Regions from separate parts of the Streptomyces sp. MAI_2237 genome, predicted to be linked through region 3. Evidence: riboswitches for the same ligand, from Rfam matches in the RefSeq annotation. Region 3 holds a riboswitch; each other region holds the start of a gene.
The links. Region 3 has a riboswitch for S-adenosylmethionine ahead of thrC (threonine synthase). Riboswitches for the same ligand answer to the same signal wherever they lie in the genome.
Positions count from the first base shown of each region.

Region 1: another riboswitch for S-adenosylmethionine. It lies ahead of LN251_RS05120 (aminotransferase class V-fold PLP-dependent enzyme); the one in region 3 lies ahead of thrC (threonine synthase).
Region 2: another riboswitch for S-adenosylmethionine. It lies ahead of LN251_RS30270 (amino acid ABC transporter permease); the one in region 3 lies ahead of thrC (threonine synthase).

Region 1 covers NZ_JAJPGQ010000002.1:62,355-70,065, forward strand. Annotated here, with positions in the region: gene LN251_RS05100 (NYN domain-containing protein) at 1-1,067, opposite strand, end outside; gene LN251_RS05105 (hypothetical protein) at 1,104-1,343, opposite strand; gene LN251_RS05110 (rhomboid family intramembrane serine protease) at 1,497-2,231, shown strand; gene LN251_RS05115 (Lrp/AsnC family transcriptional regulator) at 2,228-2,509, shown strand; gene LN251_RS05120 (aminotransferase class V-fold PLP-dependent enzyme) at 2,529-3,890, opposite strand; SAM riboswitch class IV at 4,012-4,128, opposite strand; gene trpD (anthranilate phosphoribosyltransferase) at 4,206-5,270, opposite strand; partial or broken gene qcrB (cytochrome bc1 complex cytochrome b subunit) at 5,409-7,044, opposite strand; partial or broken gene qcrA (cytochrome bc1 complex Rieske iron-sulfur subunit) at 7,041-7,711, opposite strand, start outside.
Region 2 covers NZ_JAJPGQ010000005.1:441,995-449,705, forward strand. Annotated here, with positions in the region: gene LN251_RS30260 (ABC transporter substrate-binding protein) at 1-41, opposite strand, end outside; gene LN251_RS30265 (amino acid ABC transporter ATP-binding protein) at 114-911, opposite strand; partial or broken gene LN251_RS30270 (amino acid ABC transporter permease) at 908-1,880, opposite strand; SAM riboswitch class IV at 2,205-2,313, opposite strand; gene LN251_RS30275 (glutathione S-transferase C-terminal domain-containing protein) at 2,379-3,242, opposite strand; gene LN251_RS30280 (putative leader peptide) at 3,466-3,576, opposite strand; gene LN251_RS30285 (LLM class flavin-dependent oxidoreductase) at 3,720-5,048, opposite strand; gene LN251_RS30290 (aliphatic sulfonate ABC transporter substrate-binding protein) at 5,045-6,103, opposite strand; gene LN251_RS30295 (ABC transporter ATP-binding protein) at 6,146-6,877, opposite strand; gene LN251_RS30300 (ABC transporter permease) at 6,874-7,711, opposite strand, start outside.
Region 3 covers NZ_JAJPGQ010000003.1:456,543-464,253, reverse strand. Annotated here, with positions in the region: gene LN251_RS12310 (ABC transporter substrate-binding protein) at 1-794, shown strand, start outside; gene LN251_RS12305 (DUF3263 domain-containing protein) at 825-1,058, shown strand; gene otsB (trehalose-phosphatase) at 1,119-1,976, shown strand; gene LN251_RS12295 (alpha,alpha-trehalose-phosphate synthase (UDP-forming)) at 2,136-3,533, opposite strand; partial or broken gene LN251_RS12290 (glucosyl-3-phosphoglycerate synthase) at 3,597-4,540, opposite strand; SAM riboswitch class I at 4,710-4,864, shown strand; gene thrC (threonine synthase) at 4,883-6,172, shown strand; gene LN251_RS12280 (MoaD/ThiS family protein) at 6,169-6,444, shown strand; gene LN251_RS12275 (cold-shock protein) at 6,887-7,093, shown strand; gene groL (chaperonin GroEL) at 7,454-7,711, shown strand, end outside.

The sequences.
Region 1 (7,711 bases), on a different contig from region 3:
AGCTGCCCCAGCAGCCGCAGGCGCTGCTTCTCCAGCGGCATCTGGGGATAGCCGGTCTTGGTCACGTTGTAGCCGTCGACCACCAAGTGCGCCTGTGGCAGGGCCAGGAGCTGGTCGAGAACGGCCGGATCGTGCTCGGACAGGGCGCGCGCGGCGATGTCCTTCGGGGTCATTCGTCCCGGTTCGACCGCGTCCACGGTTTCCGCGGGCCGCACGGACACCGGAGGCAGGGCCAGTTCACGCCGCAGACCCTGCGCCGCGTCCAGAACGGTGTCCAGAAGCAGACGGACGCGCATGTCCTCGACACTGCGCCCCTCCCGCGCTGCTTTGCGCGTGGCCTCCAGGGCCGCCTCGGCCTCCCCGAGCCGCGCCTTGAGCCGCCGGGCCTCGGTCTCGGCGAGGGACACCTGCGCCTGCCCCTCGGCGCGCGCGGCCTCCATCTCGCCCTGCACCTTGCGCAGGGCGGCCTCGCCGCGCTTGACGTCGCTGAGGGCGGCCCGCAGCTTGCGGTGAAGCGATTCCGCTTCCTTCTTGGCGGACTCCAGCTCCAGGCGCAGCCGCTCGGTCTCGGCGCGCGTCTGGTCGCGGGCGGCGGCGAGCTCCTCGCGCAGCCGCTCCAGCTCGGCCCGGCTCTCCTCGTCGGCGCGCTCGGCGTCGGCCCGCTGGGCCTCCTCGCCGGCCGCGGTCACCAGCTTCACCCAGCCCGCGGGGCGCAGCACATAGGCCGCGGCCGCCACGTCGAGCGGATCCGCGGCCGGGGGCGGCGAGCCGGAGTCGAGGGCGCCGGCGAGCTCCGGCTGGGCCTCTCTCAGCTTCTCTCCGATACGCTGCCTGAACAGCGGTTCGGTCTCCAGCGCGGCCGCCATGGCGTTGCCCGCGAACTTGGCCCGCCGGTTCGGGGCGAACCGGGCGTACTGCCTGAGCTGTGCGGGCAGTTCGGCGACGGTCAGCGAGCCGAAGCCGTCGGAGACGATCTGCACGACTCTGCGGCGCACGCCGTCGGGCAGCGGACGGTCGAGCACCTCGGCGGCGCCGTCGCCCGGCCCCCCGCCTTGTGTCTCCACCATCCGTCACACCCCATCACCTGTGCGAGGCCGCTCCGCTCAGGAGTCGGCGCCCGGCCTGTCCACGAGTTCCACCTGATCCACGGCGTTGCACCAGCGGCAGCGCACCGACTCGATGGTCTCACTGACCACCTCGCGCTCCTCGATCTTCGGCTCACCGGCGAGGTCGAGGTGGACGTACTCGACGACCTTCGACGAGCGGGTCACGTCGAAACGCGTGAGGTTGCCGCAGAGGGTGCAGCGCCACCGCGTCGTGGCGGTCGGCAGGGGAACCGTCATCGTGACTGTGCTCTTCCTTCTAGTGTCCGTGACGCGCCAGTTTCCCTGACACGTGTGGCCGTAACCCTAAGGCCTGGCGGCGACCCGCCGCTGGTCCGTCCACGGCGGCGAGGCGGTCTGTGCTGCTGCATCCTGTTACGTCATGCTCTGTCCATGATCGGCAACCGGAGCACGACCGTCAGCAGATCGTTCCGGCGTCCCTCGGCGCCGGTGACCTACGCGCTGATCGCGCTGTGCTGCCTGGTCTTCGTGGCCGGCCCGGCGGCGGGCCTGAATCCCGCCTACGGCTCCGGCGACGCGATCCTCGCCGCGCAGCGCGCCTATTTCCACCGCTGGGGCGTGGTCCCGGCCGAGCTCTTCGCGGGCTCTCCCCGGGCCGCCCTGACGCCCGCCACGGCCCTCTTCGTGCACGGCAGCTGGGTGCACCTGCTGGGCAACATGCTCTTCCTGTTCGTCTTCGGGGTGATGACCGAGGAACGCATGGGCCGCGTGCGGTTCACCGTCTTCTACGTCGCCTGCGGCTACCTGGCCCTGCTGGGGTACGCGGCGGCCAATTCCGCGTCCGGGCAGTCGCTGGTCGGCGCGTCCGGGGCGGTCTCGGCGGTCCTGGGCGCCTTCCTGTACCTCTTCCCCGGGGCCCGGGTCACAAGCCTGCTCCCGTTCCTCTTCTTCCTCCCGCTGCGCTTCCCCGCCTGGGTCGTGCTGCCCTTCTGGGTGAGCCTGCAGTGGCTGGCGGCGGGGCGGGCCCCGCAGGGGCCCGGGGTGGCGTACCTGGCGCACCTGCTGGGCTTCGGGCTGGGCTTCGTCTGCGCGTGGGCGGGTGTGCGCCGTACGACTAAAGTGAGGGCCGCCCCAGCTCCGGCCCCCGAGGGAGAGAACCAGCCGTGATCACCGCGATCGTCCTGATCAAGACCAGCGTGGACCGGATCCCCGAGATCGCCGAGCGGATCGCCGGGCTGGACTCCGTCAGCGAGGTCTTCTCCGTGACCGGCACCTACGACCTGATCGCGATGGTGCGGGTGCGCCGGCACGAGGACCTGGCGGAGGTCATCCCGGGTTCGATCAGCAAGATCCCCGGTGTCGAGGCCACGGACACGCACGTCGCGTTCCGCACCTACTCCCAGCACGACCTGGAGGCGGCGTTCGCGATCGGCCTCGACTCCTGAGCGCCGTCCGCCGACCCGGTCAGACCGCCGGCACGCAGCGGCCGTCCTGCGTCCGGTAGGTCCACTTCGCGCCGGCGCTCACCAGTTCCTTCACGGCGCCGACGAAGCGCTCCACGTGCTCGTCCGGGGTGCCCGCGCCGAAGCTCACCCGGATCGCGTTCAAGGACTTCTCCCCAGGCGCGGCCTCGGGAGCGCCGCACTCGCCCTGCGCCCGGGGGGCGGAGCCGAGCAGGGTGCGGACCAGGGGGTGGGCGCAGAAGAGGCCGTCGCGGACACCGATGCCGTACTCGGCGGAGAGGGCGGCGGCGAAGTGGGAGCTGTTCCAGCCCTCGACGACGAAGGAGATGACGCCGACCCGCTCGGCGTCGTCGCCGAAGAGGGAGAGCACCTTCACCTGCGGGACCTCGGCCAGTCCCGCCCGCACCCTGCCGATCAGGTGCCGCTCGCGGGCCACCAGGGAGTCGAAGCCGGCCTCCGTGAGGGCCTTGCAGGCCGACGCGACGGCGTAGGCGCCGATGACGTTCGGGGAGCCGGCCTCGTGGCGGGCCGCGCTCTCGTGCCACTCCACATCCACTCCCCCGTCCTCGCGCCGGGTGACCTTGCGGCTGGCGCCGCCGCCCGCGAGGTAGGGGTCGGCCTCGCGCAGCCAGTCGGCACGGCCGGCCAGCACCCCCGCCCCGAACGGGGCGTACAGCTTGTGGCCGGAGAAGGCGACCCAATCGACGTCCAGGTCACGGACGGAGACGGGGTGGTGCGGGGCGAGCTGGGCGGCGTCCAGGACGATGCGGGCGCCGTGCGCGTGGGCCGCCGCGGCCAGCTCGCGCACCGGCCACAGCTCCCCGGTGACGTTCGAGGCGCCGGTGACGCAGACCAGGGCCGGGCCGCGCGGGTCGCGCTCGGCGAGGGCGCGCTCCAGGGTCGTCACGGCCTGGGCCGGGGTGCGCGGGGCGTCGAGGTAGGTGACGTGGGCGTCCTGCCAGGGCAGCAGGCTCGCGTGGTGCTCGGTCTCGAAGACGAAGACCCGGCAGTCGGCGGGCAGCGCGCGGGCGAGGAGGTTGAGGGAGTCCGTCGTCGAGCGGGTGAAGACCACCTGGTCGTCGGCGCGGCAGTCGAGGAACTCGGCGACGGTCCGGCGGGCGTTCTCGAAGAGGTCGGTGGACAGCTGGGAGAGGTAGCCGGCACCGCGGTGGACGCTGCCGTAGTACGGGGCGTAGGCCGCGACGTCGTCCCAGACGCGCTGGAGGGCGGGCGCGCTGGCGGCGTAGTCGAGCGCCGCGTAGGTCACCTCGCCACCGGTGACGAGCGGGACGGTGACATCCCTGCCCAGAACGGGCAGATGGGTGCAAACGGTCTGGGTGGAGGCAGCGGTGGAGACGGACATGGGAAACTCCCGTGACAAGAGAAGAGTGAAAAGGGGCGTGCGGAGGCGGGGCTCGGCGCCCTATCGCATTCGCTTGCTCACGGAAGACTCCCTCGGAGACCAGGACCCCTGGTGTGCGAGGGGTCCGCGCTTGCCGTAGACCTCAGTGCCTACGGCCTGGTCCTCACCCGGGGCACCCCGCCACGGACGGAGGGTTGCCGGACAGTCGGCCGGGGCCTCATGACTGTCACTCATGACCTGGTACAGGAACGTACGGGAAGTGATCGCGGTCCCGCAACCCGTGTCCGGATGACGGGACCGCGCTCGGCACCCGTCCTAGGCGTTGCTGGCCGCCACCCAGCGCTCCAGTGCCCGCTTGGCCGCGCCGGAGTCGATGGACTCGGCGGCCTTCGCCATGCCGGCCCTCAGCTGGTCGGCCAGGGGGGCCTCCGTCGGCTCGAGCGCCACCAGGGCGGCCGCCGAGTTCAGCAGGACGGCGTCCCGTACGGGGCCCTTCTCGCCGTCGAGCAGCCGCCGGGCGACCTCCGCGTTGTACGACGGGTCCCCGCCCCGCAGCGCCTCCACCGGCACCAGGTCGAGGCCGACGTCACGGGGGTCGAAGGACTCCTCGGTGACCTTGCCGTCCCGGACGATCCACACGCGCGACGTGGCCGTCGTCGTCAGCTCGTCGAGACCGTCGTCGCCGCGGAAGACCAGGGAGGAGTTGCCGCGCTCGGCGAAGACCCCGGCCACGATCGGCGCCATGCGCGGATCGGCCACGCCCACCGCCTGCGCCCGCACCTTGGCGGGGTTGGTCAGCGGGCCGAGCGCGTTGAACACCGTGCGGATGCCCAACTGGCCGCGGGCGGCGCCCACATGGCGCAGCGCCGGATGGAACTTGATGGCGAAGCAGAAGGTGATCCCAGCCTCCTGGGCGACCTCGGGGACCCGCTTCACGGGCAGCTCCAGGTTGACGCCCAGCTTCTCCAGGACGTCGGACGCCCCGGACGCCGAGGACGCGGCGCGGTTGCCGTGCTTGACCACCCGCGCGCCGGTGCCCGCGACGACGATCGACGACATGGTGGAGATGTTCACCGTCTTCGCGCCGTCGCCGCCGGTGCCGACGATGTCCACGGTCGGGCCCGGCACCTCGATGACGTTCGCGTGTTCGTACATCGTGCGGACCAGGCCGTTGATCTCCTCGACCGTCTCGCCCTTGGCCCGCATCGCCACCACGAAGCCGGCGATCTGCGCGTCGGTCGCCTCGCCGCGCATCATGAGGTCCATCGCCCAGGCGGTGTCGTCGGTGGACAGGTCCCTGCCGGTCAGCAGGCCGTTCAGCAGCACGGGCCAGGAACGGCCCGCCGCGGTGTCGCCTCCAGCGGGGGTCACAGCGCTCATGGGGCCGCTCCTGATGGTCGTAGACATGTCGTGGATGTGACGCAGTGTGTGCCCACCCTATCCAGGCCGGGGCATCGCGAAGGGCCCCCGTCCGGAGATCGGACGGGGGCCCTCGGGTGCGCGTGGCGAGCGCAGCGATCAGTGGTGGCCGTGGCCGCTCGTGATCTCCTTGTACTCCTCGACGGTCGGCTTCGGAATCTGCGACTCCTCGCCGTAGTACGCCTCGCTGAGCTTGGCGCGCAGCTTCTGGGAGCCCTTGACCTTGCGCTCGACGCCGTTCTCGTCGACCGCCGGGCCGAGCTCGAGCGGCTTGTACTGGTCGTGCGCCGTGAGGGTGTGCAGCGCCTCCTGGCTGAGCGGCTCGTGCACCTCGATGAACTCACCGTGCGGCAGGCGCTTGATGATGCCGGACTCGCGGCCGTGCAGCACCTTGTCCTTGTCCCGGCGCTGCAGGCCGAGGCAGATCCGCTTGGTGGCGACGAAGGTGAGCACCGGCACCACGAAGAAGCTGACCCGCACGAACCAGGTGATCGCGTTGATCGACAGGTGGAAGTGCGTGGCCCACAGGTCGTTGCCGCCACCGACGAGCAGGACGAAGTACCAGGAGATCCACGCGGCACCGAACGCGGTACGCGTCGGGGCGTTACGCGGACGGTCCAGGATGTGGTGCTCGCGCCGGTCGCCGGTGACCCAGGCCTCGATGAACGGGTAGACCGCGATCGCGACCAGGACCAGCGGGAAGATCACCAGCGGGATGAACACGCCCAGGACGAGCGTGTGGCCCCAGAGGTTGATCTCCCAGCCCGGCATCGTACGGATCAGGCCCTCGGAGAAGCCCATGTACCAGTCGGGCTGGGCGCCGGTGGACACCTGGTCCGGACGGTAGGGGCCCATGGCCCAGATCGGGTTGATCGAGGCGATCGCCGCGACGGGCCGCGATGACACCGAAGACCAGGAAGAAGAAGCCGCCGGCCTTCGCCATGTACACCGGCAGCAGGGGCATGCCGACGACGTTGTTGTTCGTCTTTCCGGGACCCGCGAACTGCGTGTGCTTGTGGTAGAAGACCAGGATCAGGTGGCCGACCACCAGGCCGAGCATGATGCCCGGCAGCAGCAGGATGTGGATCGAGTAGAAGCGGGCCACGAAGTCGCCGCCCGGGAACTCGCCGCCGAAGAGGAAGAACGACAGGTACGTGCCGACGACCGGCACGGACAGGATCGCGCCCTCCATGAAGCGGACACCGGTGCCGGAGAGCAGGTCGTCCGGGAGCGAGTAGCCGGTGAAGCCGGTGAACATGCCCAGGACGAACAGCAGGAAGCCGAACAGCCAGTTGACCTCACGCGGCTTGCGGAACGCGCCGGTGAAGAACACGCGCATCATGTGCACGAACATGCCCGCGAGGAAGATCAGCGCGGCCCAGTGGTGGATCTGCCGGATCAGCAGACCACCGCGCACATCGAAGGAGATGTGCAGGGTCGAGTTGAACGCCTCGGACATCATCTGGCCCTGCAGCGGGATGTAGCTGCCGTGGTACTCCACCTCGTTCATCGACGGGTGGAAGAACAGCGTCAGGTACACACCCGTGAGGATGATGATGATGAAGCTGTAGAGGCAGACCTCACCCAGCATGAACGACCAGTGGTCGGGGAAGATCTTGCGCATGTTGGACTTGGCCAGGGAGTAGATCCCCAGCCGGCCGTCGGCCCAGTCGGCGACGCGCTCGCCGGCCGGCGCTTTGCCACGCCGGGCCTCGGTGTTTTGGTTGGTGCTCATCCGCGCTCCCAGAAGGCAGGACCGACGGGCTCCTCGAAGTCGCCGAGCGCTTCGAGGTAGCCGTCACTGTTCACGCCGATGCGCAGCTGCGGCAGGGCGTGACCGGCGGGGCCGAAGATCACCCGGGCACCGTCGGAGAGGTCGAAGGTGGACTGGTGGCAGGGGCACAGCACGTGGTGCGTCTGCTGCTCGTACAGGGAGATCGGGCAACCGACGTGGGTGCAGATCTTCGAGTACGCGACGATGCCCTGGTAGGACCAGTCGAGCTCCTGCTTGTCCTTGATGTTCTCCGGCTGGAGCCGGACGATCATCAGGGCCGCCTTGGCGATCTCGGTCTGGAAGTTCTCGTCCTTCTCCTCCAGGCCCTCGGGCTTGGCGAAGGTCAGCGAGCCGACGGCGACGTCGGAGGGACGCAGCGGCTCGTTGGTGTTCATGTTGACGAGGAGCTTGCCCTTGGACCAGAGCGTGTGGCGGAGTTTGGTGCCCGGCAGCGGACCGAGGTCGCGCAGCAGCATGACGCCGGAGAGCGGGAACAGGGCCAGCGCGCCGAACATCGTGTTGCGGATCAGCTTGCGACGGCCGAGCGCGGACTCCTTGGCACCCTGCTTGAAGTCGGCCATGACCTTGGCCTTGACCTCGGGCGAGGCCCTCGATCGGGTGCCGCTCG
Region 2 (7,711 bases), on a different contig from region 3:
ATGCCGCGTATCAGGCTGCGTCGGGTGAAGTGGGTGCGCATGGCCGTTCCTTGTCGCTCAGGGGCGGTGATGAGAGTGGTGGCGTGGGGGGGGGAGGTCGTGGGGGCGGCGGGTCACAGGACCTTGCTGAGGAAGTCCCTGGTCCGCTCGTGCCGTGGTGTGTCGAGGACCTCGGAGGGCGGCCCCTGCTCGATGATCTTGCCGCCGTCGATGAAGACGACCCGGTCGGCGATCTCGCGGGCGAAGCCGATCTCGTGGGTGACGATGACGAGGGTGGTGCCGCTGGAGGCCAGGTCCCGGATGACGGCGAGGACTTCGCCGACCAGTTCGGGGTCCAGGGCGGAGGTGGGCTCGTCGAAGAGGATGACTCCGGGGCGCAGCGCCAGGGCGCGGGCGATGGCGACGCGCTGCTGCTGGCCGCCGGAGAGCTGGCGCGGGTAGGCGCCGGTCTTGTCGGCGAGGCCGACCCGGACGAGGAGTTCGCGGGCCAGTTCCTGGGCTTGGGGCCTGCCGAGCCGGCCGGTGGCGACCGGGGCCGCGGCCACGTTGTCCAGGACCGTCAGGTGCGGGAAGAGGTTGAAGTTCTGGAAGACGAACCCGATGCGTCCGCGCTGGGTGAGGATGGCGCGCTCGCTCAGCTCCTTCAGCCGGTCGCCGTGCCGCTTCACGCCGATCGGCTCGCCGTTGATGCTGACGTGGCCGATCTCGGGCTTCTCCAGGTGGTTGACGAGCCGCAGCAGGGTGGACTTGCCGGAGCCGGAGGGGCCGAGGATCACGGTGACCTCGCCGGGACGGATCGTCAGGTCGACGCCGTCCAGGACCCGGTGGCTGCCGTACCACTTGTGCACGTCGTGGACCTCGACGGTGGCGGCTTCGACGTCCGCCGGGGCGTCGGCGGTCTTGGCGGTCATACGGCGGCCTCCCGGCGGATTCGGGCCCGCAGGTCGGTGAGACCGGTGCGGAGCTTCTGCAGTGGCGTCGGCGGCAGGCTGCGGGTGGCGCCGCGGGCGTAGTACCGCTCGACGTAGAACTGGATGACGGAGACGACGCTGGTCAGGATCAGGTACCAGACGGTGACGACCAGCAGCAGCGGCACGATGTCGCCGGGGTAGGTGGAGCCCATGGTCTGCGCGGAGCCGAACAGGTCCAGCAGCGAGACGTAGAAGACCAGCGAAGTGCCCTTGATCAGGCCGATCAACTGGTTGACGTAGTTGGGGATGATGGAGCGCAGCGCCTGCGGAAAGACGATTCTGCGGAACTGGTAGCCCTTGGGCAGGCCGAGGGCCGCGGCCGCCTCGTGCTGGCCCTGGTCGACGGAGAGGATGCCGCCGCGCACCACCTCGGCCGCGTAGGCGGCCTCGTTGAGACTGAGGCCGACGACGGCGACGACCATGTCGGTGGCGAGTTTCGACTCGTCGAAGGAGAAGAAGGCCGGCCCGAAGGGGATGCCGACGCTCAACGTCTTGTACAGCGCACTGAAGTTGTAGAGGAAGATCAGGACCACGATGAGCGGGATGGAGCGGAACGCCCAGACGTAGGTCCAGCTGACGGCGCGCAGCACCGGGCTCTTCGACAGCCGCGCCAGAGCGAGCAGGACACCGCCGGCAAGGCCCAACAGGGCGCTGTAAGCGGCGACTTCGAGGGTGATGAGGAGGCCGTCGAAGATGGTCGGCCGCAGGAACCAGTAGTTCCAGCGGTCCCACTGGTAGAAGGGGTTGGTCACCAGTCCGTGGACGAACTGGGCGACCAGGACCAGGACGACCGCGGTGGCGATCCAGCGCCCCGGGCGCCTCAGTGGCTGGACCCGCTGGGCGGTGAGGGCCTTGGGCGGTTCGGTGGTGGCGGGCGCCTCGGGCAGTGGCGCCTGGGGGTTCGCTCATGGTGGGCTCCGGAGTCGTGGGCACACCCCGGAGGCGCGGCGGCATGCGGGGTCGCACACGGCTGCGTGAGGCCGGGGGTGGGGAGGGCAACGGCACACCGCGCGGGCGGTGTTCGTCAGGGGGTGCGGGAGCTGCGGGGAGGTGTCAGCCCCGACAGCGGGCACGGCCCGGTGCGGTACACAGTGCGCTGCTGACGCGGAGCAGATCGACGGCGCGGTTGGCGACAAGCATGTTCGCGTACGTCCGTACGCAGCCCTGGGAACGGCGTGCGGCCGTTCTGGGAGCTGCGTACATGGCGTCACCGTCACTGTTCCGGCCCTGGGGGCCTCGCGCTTGCCGATGGGTCATCGGCCGGGTCGTCACCTGGGGCACCCCACCGCGGTGCGAGGGTTGCCGGTCAGCAAGCCAGGGCTTGTCGCTGACACTCATGACCGTTCTGGGCCGTAGTTAAGACAATGGCCCGAACGTATGTCAACGCCGGTCCACCAGGTGGAACGGCTAACGGGCGGAGTGTGCCGCCCAGTCGAGGATCTGGACGGCCGATCCTGCTGCCTCCAGCCCGCGACACTGGGAGTGGTGACGGCGGTCGATGCCGTCGAGGTCGAGGTGAGCGCCGAAGGCCGGGTGGGCGGTCAGACAGCGGGCGTAGGACCACAGCACCGGGTGGCCGGCGATGCGCTGGATCGCGGCGGCGTCGAGGTGGTGCCGGTGCACGGTGTCGAGCCGGACCAGAGCGACCCACAACTCGACGTCGGCGAGCGTGACTTCGCCGCGGATCAGGTAGGCGCGGTCGACCAGCCAGCGGTCGAGGGCTCCGAGGGTCTGCAGCAGCGTGGCCAGTGCCCTGTCACGTTCCGTCGCTTCCCCGCCCACGGCCCCGGCCCGCTGCGCCGCCCCCTCGATCCCCTCCACGCACAACCGCTCCACGGCCTCGATCTCCGACTCCGCGCCGCACGGGTAGAGCGAGGAGCCGCCGGTGTCGAAGCGGTGGGCGAGGTCGCGCATGATGTCCCGGTCGTGGGTGCTGACGATCCGCCCGGACCAGCCGTCACTGAGCACCGGCGCCGCGGCCGGCCCGCGGTAGCGGTGCGCGCTCGCCTCGTACAGCGGGAGCAGGGCCGAGTGACCGCCCTCGGGACAGTCAGGGACGGCGGGGAGGAAGGTCACCGGACAGACGGTGTCCAGGCCGAGCAGGGTGTGGGTGACGGCGATGCGCAGGCCGTCGGGACACGCAGTCGACAGATGGAGCCGGTAGCGGCCTGGCACGGCGTAGTGGCCGCTGCGCGCGTCCCTGCCGATGCGACCGCGGAAGGCGGGCGCGGGCCGGACGGAAACATGGGCGGCCGGCGATGTGACGGTCATGACTCTCCCCGAGAGCGGGCGCGGAAGTAACGCGCGGCGGATGCGACATCGGGCTGGGCCCTGTGGCCGGATCCTCCTCGGCCCGGAGGGCGGGCCCGGCACTCGGTGCCGGGCCCGCCGGGGGCTACGGGGGTGCGACGACGGAACCCCGGAGCGGGGCTCACCTGGGCACGCCGAACGGCACGACGTTGCGTGGGAGGCGGCGGCGTGGCAGGTGCGCAGGTCAGCCCATGGGGCCGAGTGCGCTGCAGACGCGGAGCAGGTCGATGTGACGCCGGGAGGTCAGCAGAGGCGAACGGCTCACTCGGACGGTGACCCCATCAAGCCGCCTCATGTTTCCCTACCTGTTCACTAGGATTCCTTACCGAGTGTCGATCCACGGGCCGCGGACGTCAAGAGGGCCGTCCCGCATCGCGGACATCCCGATGGACGGCGACATACTCGCCAGGACACCCGGCCGGCCAGGTTGCCCGCGGCTCAGCCATGGAACTGGTTCGCGGGGACGGGAAGGCCGTAGTGCTCGCGGAGTGTCGTGCCCTCGTACTCCTCGCGGAACAGACCCTTGCTCCGCAGGATCGGCAGGACGTGCTCGATGAAGGCCGCCAGGCCGGACGGCAGCGCCGGGGCCATGATGTTGAAGCCGTCCGCCGCGCCGCCCTCGAACCAGCCGATGATCGTGTCCGCGACCTGCTCGGGCGTCCCTACGAACTCGAAGTGCCCGCGGCCGCCGCCGAGCCGCGAGATGATCTCGCGGACCGTCAGCCGCTCGCGCACCGCCAGGTCGATGATCAGATCGGACCGGCTCTGCGAACCCTCCAGTTTCGGCCTCGCCAGGATGAACTCCGGCAACGGACGGTCGAGTTCGAAGACCGACGGATCGGTCTCGAAGACCGCCGCCAACTGGCGCAGCCCGTACTCCGGGATACGCAGCTCGTCGAACCGCCGAGCGAGCGCGCGGGCTTCCTCCTCGGTCGATCCGATGTAGGGGACGATGCCGGGAAGGACGATCACACCCTCCGGTTCACGCCCGGCGGCACTGGTGCGTGCCTTGATGTCGGCGTAGAAGGCGGCGGCGCGCTCGTACGTGGTGTGGGCGGTGAAGATGGCCTCGGCGTGCTGGGCGGCGAAGTCCTTGCCGTCCTCCGAGGAGCCCGCCTGGACGAGCAACGGGTAGCCCTGCGGCGGGCGTTCGACGTTGAGCGGTCCGGCCACCCTGAAGTACGTGCCGTCATGACCGACCCGATGCAGCCGGGCGGGGTCGGCGTAGCGTCCCGCTACCTTGTCCGCGAGGACGGCCTCGGACTCCCAGCTGTCCCACAGCGCCTTGGCGAGCTTCAGGAACTCGTCGGCGCGGGCGTAGCGTTCGGCGTGGCCGGGGCGGTTGTCGAGGCCGAAGTTGGCGGCCTCGTCGGCTCCCGCCGAGGTGACGATGTTCCAGCCGGCCCGGCCGCCGCTGACGTGGTCGACGGACGCGAGCCGGCGGGCGAGGTTGTACGGCTCGTTGTACGTCGACGACACGGTCGCGATGAGCCCGATCCTGCTGGTGGCCTGCGACAGTGCGGTGAGTAGCGTCAGCGGCTCCAGTTGGCCCGGCGGCCTGAACTCGCCGGTGCCGATGAGGGCCGGACCGTCGGCAAGGAACAGCGAGTCGAACTTGGCGCTCTCGGCGAGCTGTGCCAGTTCGATCCAGTGCCGCAGGTCGAAGTCGGCGCGGGGGTTGCTGTACGGAAGGCGCCACGCCGCCTCGTGGTGGCCCCCCTCCATGAGGAAGGCATTCAGGTGCAGCCGCCGCTGTCCCGCGCTCATGAGGTGCCCCTCAGCTTCGAGCTGTCGTAACCGGCAGGGAGGAGGTTGTCGACGATCGACGGGACGTCGACCTTCTTGGTGATCTGCCCCGCCTCCAGGAAGGCGTCGGCGAGCTTCTGCTCCAGTTCGATGTCCGGCTGCTCCACCGGGGTGACCCGATTCGAGTAAGCGGCCACGGATGCCTTGGCGTCGGCCAGCGGGATGCCCTGCTCCTTCGAGAGCGCCTGCGCGTACTTGTCGGGGTTCCTGACGGCCCAGGCGAACTCTCGCGACAGCCTCCTCAGTACGTCTGTCAGAGCCGCCCGCTTGGTCTTGTCGTTCAGCGACTTGTCGCTCGCGACGTAGTAACTGCTCGTCTGGTCGATGGGCGGGAGGCCCTTCACCAGGATCCGCGCGCCGTTCTTCACCGCGATGGCCGACTGCGGGTTCCAGATCGACCAGGCGTCCACCTTCCCGGTGTTGAACGCCGTGGCACCAGCCGCCGGATCGAGGAAGACCAGCTTCACGTCCTTCGGGGTGAGACCGACGCTCTTCAGGGCGTTGAGGGCCAGACCGTGGGCCGAACTGCCCTGCGGGACGGCGATCTTCTTGCCCTTGAGGTCGGCGGCCGTCTTCAGCTGCGAGCCCTTCGGCACGATGATGTTCTCGTTCGACTGGGTGGGTGTGAGCGAGCGGTTGACTGCCACGACCTTGAAGCCGTACTCCTTTGCGGCGCCGGTGATCGGCGGTACGTCGCCGACGCTGCCGAGGTCGATGTCGCCGGATGCGGCGGCCTGCACGAGCGGCGGACCGTAGGTGAAGCGGGCGAACTTCACCTTGTAGGGCGCGTTGGCGAACACGCCGGTGACCGCTGCCAGTTCCTGGCTGCCGTCACCGCCGTTGTCGCCGATGGTGAAGGTGTACTTGCTCCACTCGGGGTGCTTGGCGTCACTCGCATTGACGGCGTTGCTCAGCGGCGCGGAGGTGTCCGACGACGATCCTGCGCAGGCGACGAGGCTGCTCGCCAGAGCGAGCGAGCCGACGGCGCCGATGAGTCTCGTGGGTCTTGTTCGCATGGGTTGTCGTGCTTTCTGTGCTGGGTGAAGGTGTTCGGACAGTCAGTGCCGGCCGGCCAGGCCGAGGTCTTCCAGGAGCCGGGCGCGCAGTTCTTCGCGTGCGACGCTCGCCTCACGGTCGGCGGCGGTGAGGTGCACCTCGTGCGAGGTGCCGATGCGGCCGTTGTTCATGACGACGATGCGGTCCGCCAGGGCTATCGCCTCGTCGACGTCGTGGGTGACGAGCAGCATGGCCGCCTGATGCCTGGTCCGCAGCGCGCGTACGAGGTCGTGCATGCGCAGCCGGGTGATGGCGTCGAGAGCCGCGAACGGCTCGTCGAGCAGCACGAGTTCGGGCTCGGAAACCAACGCCCGTGCCAGCGAGACCCGTTGGGCCTCACCGCCGGAGAGCTCCTTGGGCCAGGCCTTCTCGCGGCCCGCGAGACCGACCTCGGCGAGCACGTCACGGGCTCGCTGTCCGGCGTCTGGCCCCTGCAGGCCGAGCGTGACGTTGCGCAGCACCCGCTGCCAGGGCAGCAGTCGGTCGGCCTGGAAGACGATCGCCCGCCGGGCGGGGACCTCCACGCGCCCGCCATCGGGGCGGTCCAGTCCCGCGAGCAGCCGCAGCAGGGTGCTCTTGCCGCAGCCCGAAGGGCCGAGCAGGATCACCAGCTCCTCGTCGGCGATGGTGAGGTCGAGGTGGTCGAGGACCACCCGGTCACCGAACCGGCGGACCACCTGTTCGACGACGACCCCGGTCTGCCGACAGGGCTCCGTCGCAATCGTGCTGCTCATGACGCCTCATAACTGGGTCGCCACCGCAGCAGCACCCGCTCGAGAGCCCGGACGAACTGGTCGGCGAGCAGACCGAGGAGCGAGTAGATCACCAGCCCCACGAAGACCTGGTTGGTCTGGAGATACGTCTGCCCCTGAGTGATGAGGAAGCCAAGTCCCTTGTCGGCGTTGACCGTTTCGGCGGCGACCAGACCCAGGACGCTGTACGCGAGGGAGAACCGGAGGCCCACCAGGAACCCCGGCAGGGCGCCGGGCACCAGCACCCGCGTCACCAGGCGCCAGGTGCCCGCACCCGTAGTCCGCGCCATCTCGATCAGCCGCTGGTCGACGCCCCGGATCGCGGCGAACAGGTTGAGATACATCGGGACACCGGCGCCGAAGGAGATCAGCAGCACCTTCGTGAGCTCGTCGATGCCGAACCACACGATCATCAACGGCAGCACCGCGAGGAGGGGGATCGTGTTGAGCACCTGCACAAGCCCGTTGAACAGGAACTCGCCACTGCGCAGCAGGCCGCCGAGCACACCGGTGACGATGCCCGCCGTCAGGCCGATGGCGAGACCGATACCGGCCCGCTGCAGCGAGATGGCCAAGTCCGGTCCAAGGACGCCCTGTTGCCAGAGTTCGAAAGCGGACTTCACGATCGAGGTCGGCGCCGGTGCGTAGGTCTTCGACACCGCTCCGGCCCGGGCGAGTACCTCCCAGGCGAGGAGGATCAGCACCGGCGTCGTGTAGATACCCAGCGGCCAGCGCAGGCGCTCGCGGAGTGCGCTGAGCGGCGTCCGGCGGCGGGCGCCGTGCGGCAGGAACACCTCCCGGGGCCGCGCGCTCGTC
Region 3 (7,711 bases):
TCTTCCAGGCCGCCGGCCTCACCCCGCCGAAGACGTGGAAGCAGCTCGCCGCCGACGCCGCGGCCCTCAAGGCGCGCGGCGTGACGTACCCGTACGCGCTGCCGCTCGGCCCGGAGGAGGCGCAGGCCGAGACGATGCAGTGGATGCTCAGCGGGGGCGGCGGCTACACCGACACCGTCGGGTCCTACGGAATCGATTCGGCACAGAACGTCGCCACCTTCGACTGGCTCAAGGACGACCTGGTCGGCAAGGGCCTGACCGGGCCGGTCGCGCCGGGCCGGCTCAACCGCGCCACCGCGTTCTCCGCCTTCGCCAAGGGCGAGGTGGGCATGCTCAACGGCCACCCGTCGCTGATGAAGATCGCCGCGAAGAAGGGCGTGAAGTTCGGCATGGTGCCGATGCCCGGAGCGCACGGTCAGAGCAGCACCTCGATGGGTGTGGCCGACTGGATGATGGCCTTCAAGAAGAACGGCCACGCGCAGCAGGTCGGCGACTTCCTCGACTTCGTCTACGACGAGAAGAACGTCCTCTCCTTCTCGCGCGAGTACGACCTGCTGCCGGTCACCAACTCGGCGTCCGAGGTGATGAGTTCGGACAAGCGGGACGCCGACCTCAAGCCGTTCCTGGACGAGCTTCCGCAGTCCGAGCTGTACCCGGTCGGCAAGACGTCGTGGGCGGCGGTCAGCGCGGCGGTGAAGAAGCGCATAGGTCAGGCGGTCGGGGCGAACGCCAGCCCCGCCGCCACCCTCTCCCAGCTGCAGGCGACGGCGTCGACGGCGGAGAGCGCGGACTGACTGTCAGTGGCGGGGGCTACCGTTCGCGGTATGGAACCGGAGCAGCTGGGGGAGCGTGAGCGGGCCGTCCTCGCCCTGGAGCGCCGGGGCTTTCCCGGCCCCGGCGCCAAGGAGCGCGCCATACGCGAGGAGCTGGGCCTGGCCCCCGTCCGCTACTACCAGCTCCTGAACGCCCTCCTGGACGACGAGCGGGCCCTCGCCCACGACCCGGTGACGGTGAACAGGCTCAGACGGGTGCGGGAGCGGCGCCGGTCGGAACGCTGACGGTTCCGGCGCATTGCGCGAGCCGCGCATGCCTGGTCCCATCCCGGTTAGGGTCCCCGTATGGGCACCCACACGGACACGGACCCCCTGCCTACGCCCGCCACGCGGGCCGGTCGCGAGGGGCTCGCCGCGATTCTCGCCGATCCCGGGAAGGCGGTGCTGGCCTTCGACTTCGACGGCACCCTCGCGCCGATCGTCCCCGACCCCGAACAGGCCCGCGCCCACCCGGACGCCGTTCCCGCGCTGGCCGCGCTCGCCCCGAAGGTCGCCTCCGTCGCCGTGGTCACCGGCCGGCCGGCCGAGGTCGCCGTCCGCCACGGCGGCTTCGCGGGCGTCCCGGGCCTGGAGCACCTGGTCGTCCTCGGCCACTACGGCGCCGAGCGCTGGGACGCCGTCAGCGGCGAGGTCGGCGGGCCCGCCCCGCACCCCGGTGTCGCCGCCGTCCGCGCCGAACTGCCGGGCCTGCTGGAGCGCTCCGGCGCCGCCGGACAGGGCGCGTGGGTCGAGGAGAAGGGCGGATTCGCGGTCGCCGTGCACACCCGCCGCGCCGCGGACCCGCAAGCCGCCTTCGAGGCCCTGCGCGAGCCGCTGACCGCCCTCGCCGCCCGGCACGGCCTGATCGTCGAGCCCGGCCGCCTCGTCCTGGAACTGCGCCCACCGGGCATGGACAAGGGCGTCGCGCTCACCCGGTACGTCCGCGAGACCGGCGCCTCGGCGGTCCTGTACGCGGGCGACGACCTGGGCGACCTGCCTGCCTACGCGGCGGTGGACCGCCTCCGCGCCGACGGCACACCGGGCCTGCTGGTGTGCAGCGGCAGCGACGAGGTGACGGAACTCAGTCGACAGGCGGACCTGGTGGTCCCCGGCCCCACCGGCGTGGTCGCCCTTCTCTCAACCCTGACCTCCCACCTCAGCTGAAACCCGCCCGTGCGGTCGGTTCGGCTGACGCCCGCCCGCGTGGTTCGGTTCGGCTGACGTCCGCCCGCGTGGTTCGGCTCGGCCGGTGTTCGTCCGTGCGGTTCGGCTCGGTCGGTGTTCGTTCGTGTGGGTCGGTTCGGGCGGAGGCCGGGATCTTCGCTAGCTCGGCTGGTCCCGTAGCGCGTTGAGCTGGTCGAGGAACCACTGGGCCGGGGGGAGCGCGGTCGCCGACGCGGCGAGGCGCTTGGCGCGCTCTGCGCGTTCCCCCGGCGGCATGGTCAGCGCGGTGTGCAGGGCGCGCGCCGTGCCGATCACGTCGTAGGGGTTCACCGTCACCGCGTCCTCGGCCAGCTCCTCGTACGCCCCCGCCTCCCGGGACAGCACCAGCGCGCACCCCTCGTCGGAGACGACCGGGACCTCCTTGGCGACCAGGTTCATGCCGTCCCGGATGGGGTTGACGAGAGCCACGTCGGCCAGCCGGTAGGCGGCCAGGGACCGCGCGAAGTCGTCCTCCACATGGAGCACGACCGGGGTCCAGCCGGGCGTGCCGTAAACGGAGTTGATCTCCTCCGCCACGCGCTGCACCTCGGCGGTGTAGTCCCGGTAGACCGCCAGGTCCTGCCGGGAGGGGTAGGCGAAGGCCACGTGCACGACCCGTTCGCGCCACTCCGGGTGGTCGTCGAGGAGCTGCCGGTAGGCCAGCAGCCCGCGCACGATGTTCTTCGACAGCTCGGTCCGGTCGACCCGCACGATCGCCTTGCGGCCCGCGCCGATCTGCTCGCGCAGCGCGGCCATCCGCTCGTCGACGTCCGCCTCGTGCGAGCGTCGCCGCAGGAAGTCGGCGTCCGCGCCGAGGCCGTGCACCCCGACCCGGGTGTCCCCGAGGCCGCCCACGAGCGCCGCGCAGGCCGTGAACGCCTCCGCCCAGCGGCGGGTGAGGAAGCCCAGCCGGTCGGCGCCGAGCATGCCGCGCAGCAGCTGCTCGGCGATGTCGTCGGGCAGCATCCGGAAGTACTCCACCGGCGCCCACGGCGTGTGCGAGAAGTGCGCGATCCTGAGGTCCGGCCGCAGCTCCCGCAGCATGCCCGGCACCAGGCACAGGTGGTAGTCCTGCACCAGCACCGCCGCGCCCTCGGCGGCCTCCTGGGCCAGGGCCTCGGCGAAGGCGCGGTTGTACGTCTCGTACGACGCCCACTGCCGCCGGAACTCCGCGTCGAAGGCCGGCTCCAGGGGCGTCTGGTACAGCATGTGGTGGACGAACCAGAGCACGGAGTTGGCGATGCCGTTGTACGCGTCGGCGTGCACGTCCGCCGGGACGTCGAGCATCCGCACGCCGGGCTCGCCCTCCCCGCGCCGCACGGCCTCCCGGTCGCCGTCGGAGAGCGCGGAGCACACCCACAGGGCGCCCGCGTCGGGACCGATCGCCGACAGGCCGGAGACCAGCCCGCCGCCGCCCCGTTTGGCGGCGAGCGAGCCGTCCTGCTGGAGTGCGTACGAGACCGGGCCGCGGTTGGACGCGACCAGCACCTGGTGGGCAGCGCCGTGCGAGGAAGCCATACGCCTCAACGTAGCCCGGTCCGCAAACGCATAAACGTGACGACCGCCCGGTCCGGGTATGCCCTACGCCACCTTGCGGCTCGCGTACTCCGCGATCTCCGCCATCGGCGGCCGCTCCTCCGTGTCCACGGAGTAGGTGCGCGGCTCGAAGCCGTCCGCGCCCCGTTCGAACTGGGTGAGGGAGGGGCGGACGAGGTGACCGCGGGCCAGCCGGAGCTGGGCCGTGCGGTAGATCGCCGCCGCCATCCGGCCGAGGGCCTGGCCGTCCTGGTGGCGGTGTTTGCGGACGCCGACGTCGACCTGGGCGAGCGCGTCGAGGCCCACCAGATGCAGGGCGTCGACCAGCATGCCCAGCTCGACTCCGTACCCGACGGGGAACGGCAGCTGCTCCAGCAGTCCGCGCCGGGCCGCGTACTCGCCACCGAGCGGCTGCACGAAGCCGGCCAGCTGCGGCCAGTGCATGTTGAGCAGCGGGCGGGCCATCAGCTCGGTGACCCGGCCGCCCTGTCCCTGCCCTCCGGCGAGGGGGCGGTCGTACATGCCCTTGACCAGGTCGATCCCGGGGTCGGTGAGCAGCGGGCCGACGATCCCGGAGACGAAGTCGGAGGAGAACTCCTTCAGGTCGGCGTCGATGAAGCAGACGATGTCCCCGGAGGTGACCAGCAGCGAGCGCCACAGGACCTCGCCCTTGCCGGGGACCGTCGGGATGCGGGGCAGGATGTCGTCGCGGTGCACGACCCGCGCGCCGGCCGCCGCGGCGACCTCGGACGTGCGGTCGGTGGACCGGAGTCGACGACCACGATCTCGTCGACGAGCGGGACCTGCTGCATCAGGTCGTGGCGGATGATCGCGACGATGTCGCCGACCGTCTCCTCCTCGTTGAGCGCGGGCAGCACGACACTGACCGACTGGCCCGTGCGCTGTTTCGCGGCGAGGATCTGGTGCAGCGGGCGGTCGGTGACGGACCAGGAGTGGGTGCTCAGCCAGCGCTCGACTTCTTCCAGCACGTAGGCGGCTCCTCTGCGCTCTCTGGGCGAAAGGACCAAGATGTGATCCATCTCGCGGTTCGGACGGCTATCTCAACTGTCCTGGCCTTCGGTTACAGTCTTGAACAACGCTGATGACCATCGCATGTCGGGGGTCGTCTCGTGTTCAACGAGTTCAACAACCACATACCGCTCATCCAGAGGGGCAGAGGGATACGGCCCGATGAAGCCCCGGCAACCCTCCAGCCGGTCTCGTAGATCACTGTTGATCATTCCGCGAGGCTCCCGGCTAGGGAAGGTGCCAAATCCGTCTCACGGCGAGATGCGTCGTGAGGAAGATGAGGAGAAAGGGCCTCGCCTCACATGGCTGCGCAGACTGTTGCAAGCACCACCGACTCCACGACCGTAGACCTGGGCCCCGCCTCGGCGCTTTCCTGCCGCGAGTGCGGTCACCGGGTGCCGCTCGGTCCGGTCTTCGCCTGCGAGGAGTGTTTCGGCCCGCTCGAGATCGCCTACGACTTCTCGGCCTACGACACCGAGGAACTCCGCAAGCGCATCGAGGCGGGACCCGCGAACATCTGGCGCTACGCGCCGCTGCTGCCCGTCCCGGCGGACGTGGCGGACAAGCCGAACATCAACCCCGGCTGGACCAAGCTCGTCAAGGCCGACAACCTGGCGCGCGAGCTGGGGGTCACCGGCGGACTGTACGTGAAGGACGACTCCGGCAACCCGACGCACTCCTTCAAGGACCGCGTCGTCGCCCAGGCCCTGGAGGCCGCGCGCGCCTTCGGCTTCACCACGCTCTCCTGCTCCTCCACCGGCAACCTCGCGGGCGCCGTCGGCGCCGCCGCGGCCCGCGCCGGCTTCCGTTCCTGCGTGTTCATCCCGCACGACCTGGAGCAGGGCAAGGTCGTCATGGCCGCGGTCTACGGCGGCGAGCTCGTCGGCATCGAGGGCAACTACGACGACGTGAACCGCTTCTGCTCCGAGCTGATCGGCGACCCGGCGGGCGAGGGCTGGGGGTTCGTCAACGTCAACCTGCGGCCGTACTACGCGGAAGGGTCCAAGACCCTGGCGTACGAGATCTGCGAGCAGCTCGGCTGGCGGCTCCCCGACCAGCTCGTGGTCCCCATCGCCTCCGGCTCCCAGCTCACGAAGATCGACAAGGGGCTGCAGGAGCTGATCAAGCTCGGGCTCGTCGAGGACAAGCCGTACAAGATCTTCGGCGCGCAGGCCGAGGGGTGCTCGCCGGTCTCGGTCGCCTACAAGGCGGGCCACGACGTGGTCCGGCCGCAGAAGCCGAACACCATCGCCAAGTCGCTGGCCATCGGCAACCCGGCCGACGGGCCCTACGTCCTGGACATCGCGCGCCGCACGGGCGGTGCCGTGGAGGACGTGAACGACGAGCAGGTCGTCGACGCGATCAAGCTGCTGGCCCGCACCGAGGGCATCTTCGCCGAGACCGCCGGCGGCGTGACGGTGGGCGTGACGAAGAAGCTCATCGAGAACGGCGTGCTGGACCCGGCTCTGACCACCGTCGTGCTGAACACCGGCGACGGCCTCAAGACCCTCGACGCGGTGGCCGGCACCGGTCTCACCGCCACCATCCGTCCGAACCTCGACTCCTTCCGAGAGGCTGGCCTCGCATCATGAGCGTCAACGTCCGCATCCCCACCATCCTGCGCACCTACACCGGCGGCCAGGCCGAGGTGAGCGCCGAGGGGGCCACCCTCGCCGAGGTCATCGCCGACCTGGAGAAGAACCACACCGGCATCGCCGCCCGTGTGCTGGACGACCAGGGCAAGCTGCGCCGCTTCGTCAACGTGTACGTCAACGACGACGACGTGCGGTTCGAGCAGGGGCTGGAGACGGCGACCCCGGACGGGGCGGGCGTGTCGATCATCCCGGCCGTCGCCGGCGGCTGACCGAATGACCGATCATTACCTTCGGTAATGTCGGTTACGAAGAGTTCATCGAATTGCCCCCTCCGTGAGAGAAGCGGAGGGGGCAATTCAGTGTGGTTGAGCGCGGTACAGTTGGGGAACGCGCTGCTGATCTCCGGATCGGGAGCCCGGAATTCCTGCCGCAGGCCCGTCGAGATGCAGCCAAAGTGCGCATGTCTTTCGCGGCTTTTGTTCCCTTTATGGGGCCCGACTTGCCCTGAATTCGGCCGAATTCTCACTACATTCCGGACCCCTTCCGTCCAGAATTCTCGTCCGATTGACCTGTTGCAGACGGCAGTTGGGCAGATACATTCAGCCGCGGTCGACGCGTTCCGGCGCACGCCCCCAAACCGTGGGGGGTGAGGTCTGACCCGGATCCGCGAAGTGCGGGTCCGTGCAAGGGCCAGTAATAGGGGAGTTAGGCATGGCTCAGGGCACCGTCAAGTGGTTCAACGCGGAGAAGGGGTACGGCTTCATCGCGGTCGACGGTGGTGCGGATGTTTTCGTCCACTACAGCGCCATCCAGATGGACGGGTACCGCACCCTGGAAGAGGGCCAGCGGGTCGATTTCGAGATCTCGCAGGGCCAGAAGGGGCCGCAGGCGGACATGGTCCGACTGGCGACCAGCTGAAGCACGCGCCGGGCAGATAGCAGCGTCGTTCTTCTTTTCTTCGGAGGGCTCGTACCCCATGGGGAGTCATGGGTGCGGGCCCTCCGGCATGTCCGCACTCCGGCGCGGCCCGGCGCGCTCCGCCGGCGTCCCTCCACCTGGCGTCCGCCGGGACCGGTCCGCGGGAGGCGCTTGCACTCGGCAGGGGCGAGTGCTAATCATTGGCGTTAGCACTCTGAAGGTGAGAGTGACAAAGAAGGACCGGGTCGGTGAGGCCCGCAGGCCGGGTGGGGCAAGGAACCCACGGGTCGGCGAGCCGTCCGTCGCGGGCGCGGGCGCGGTCCGAAGGAATCACCCCCAGTCCTGGAGGGACCACTTCACATGGCCAAGATCATCGCGTTCGACGAGGAGGCGCGGCGCGGCCTCGAGCGCGGCATGAACCAGCTCGCGGACGCCGTGAAGGTGACGCTCGGCCCCAAGGGCCGCAACGTCGTCCTCGAGAAGAAGTGGGGCGCCCCCACGATCACCAACGATGGTGTCTCCATCGCCAAGGAGATCGAGCTCGAGGACCCGTACGAGAAGATCGGCGCCGAGCTGGTCAAGGAAGTCGCCAAGAAGACGGACGACGTCGCCGGTGAC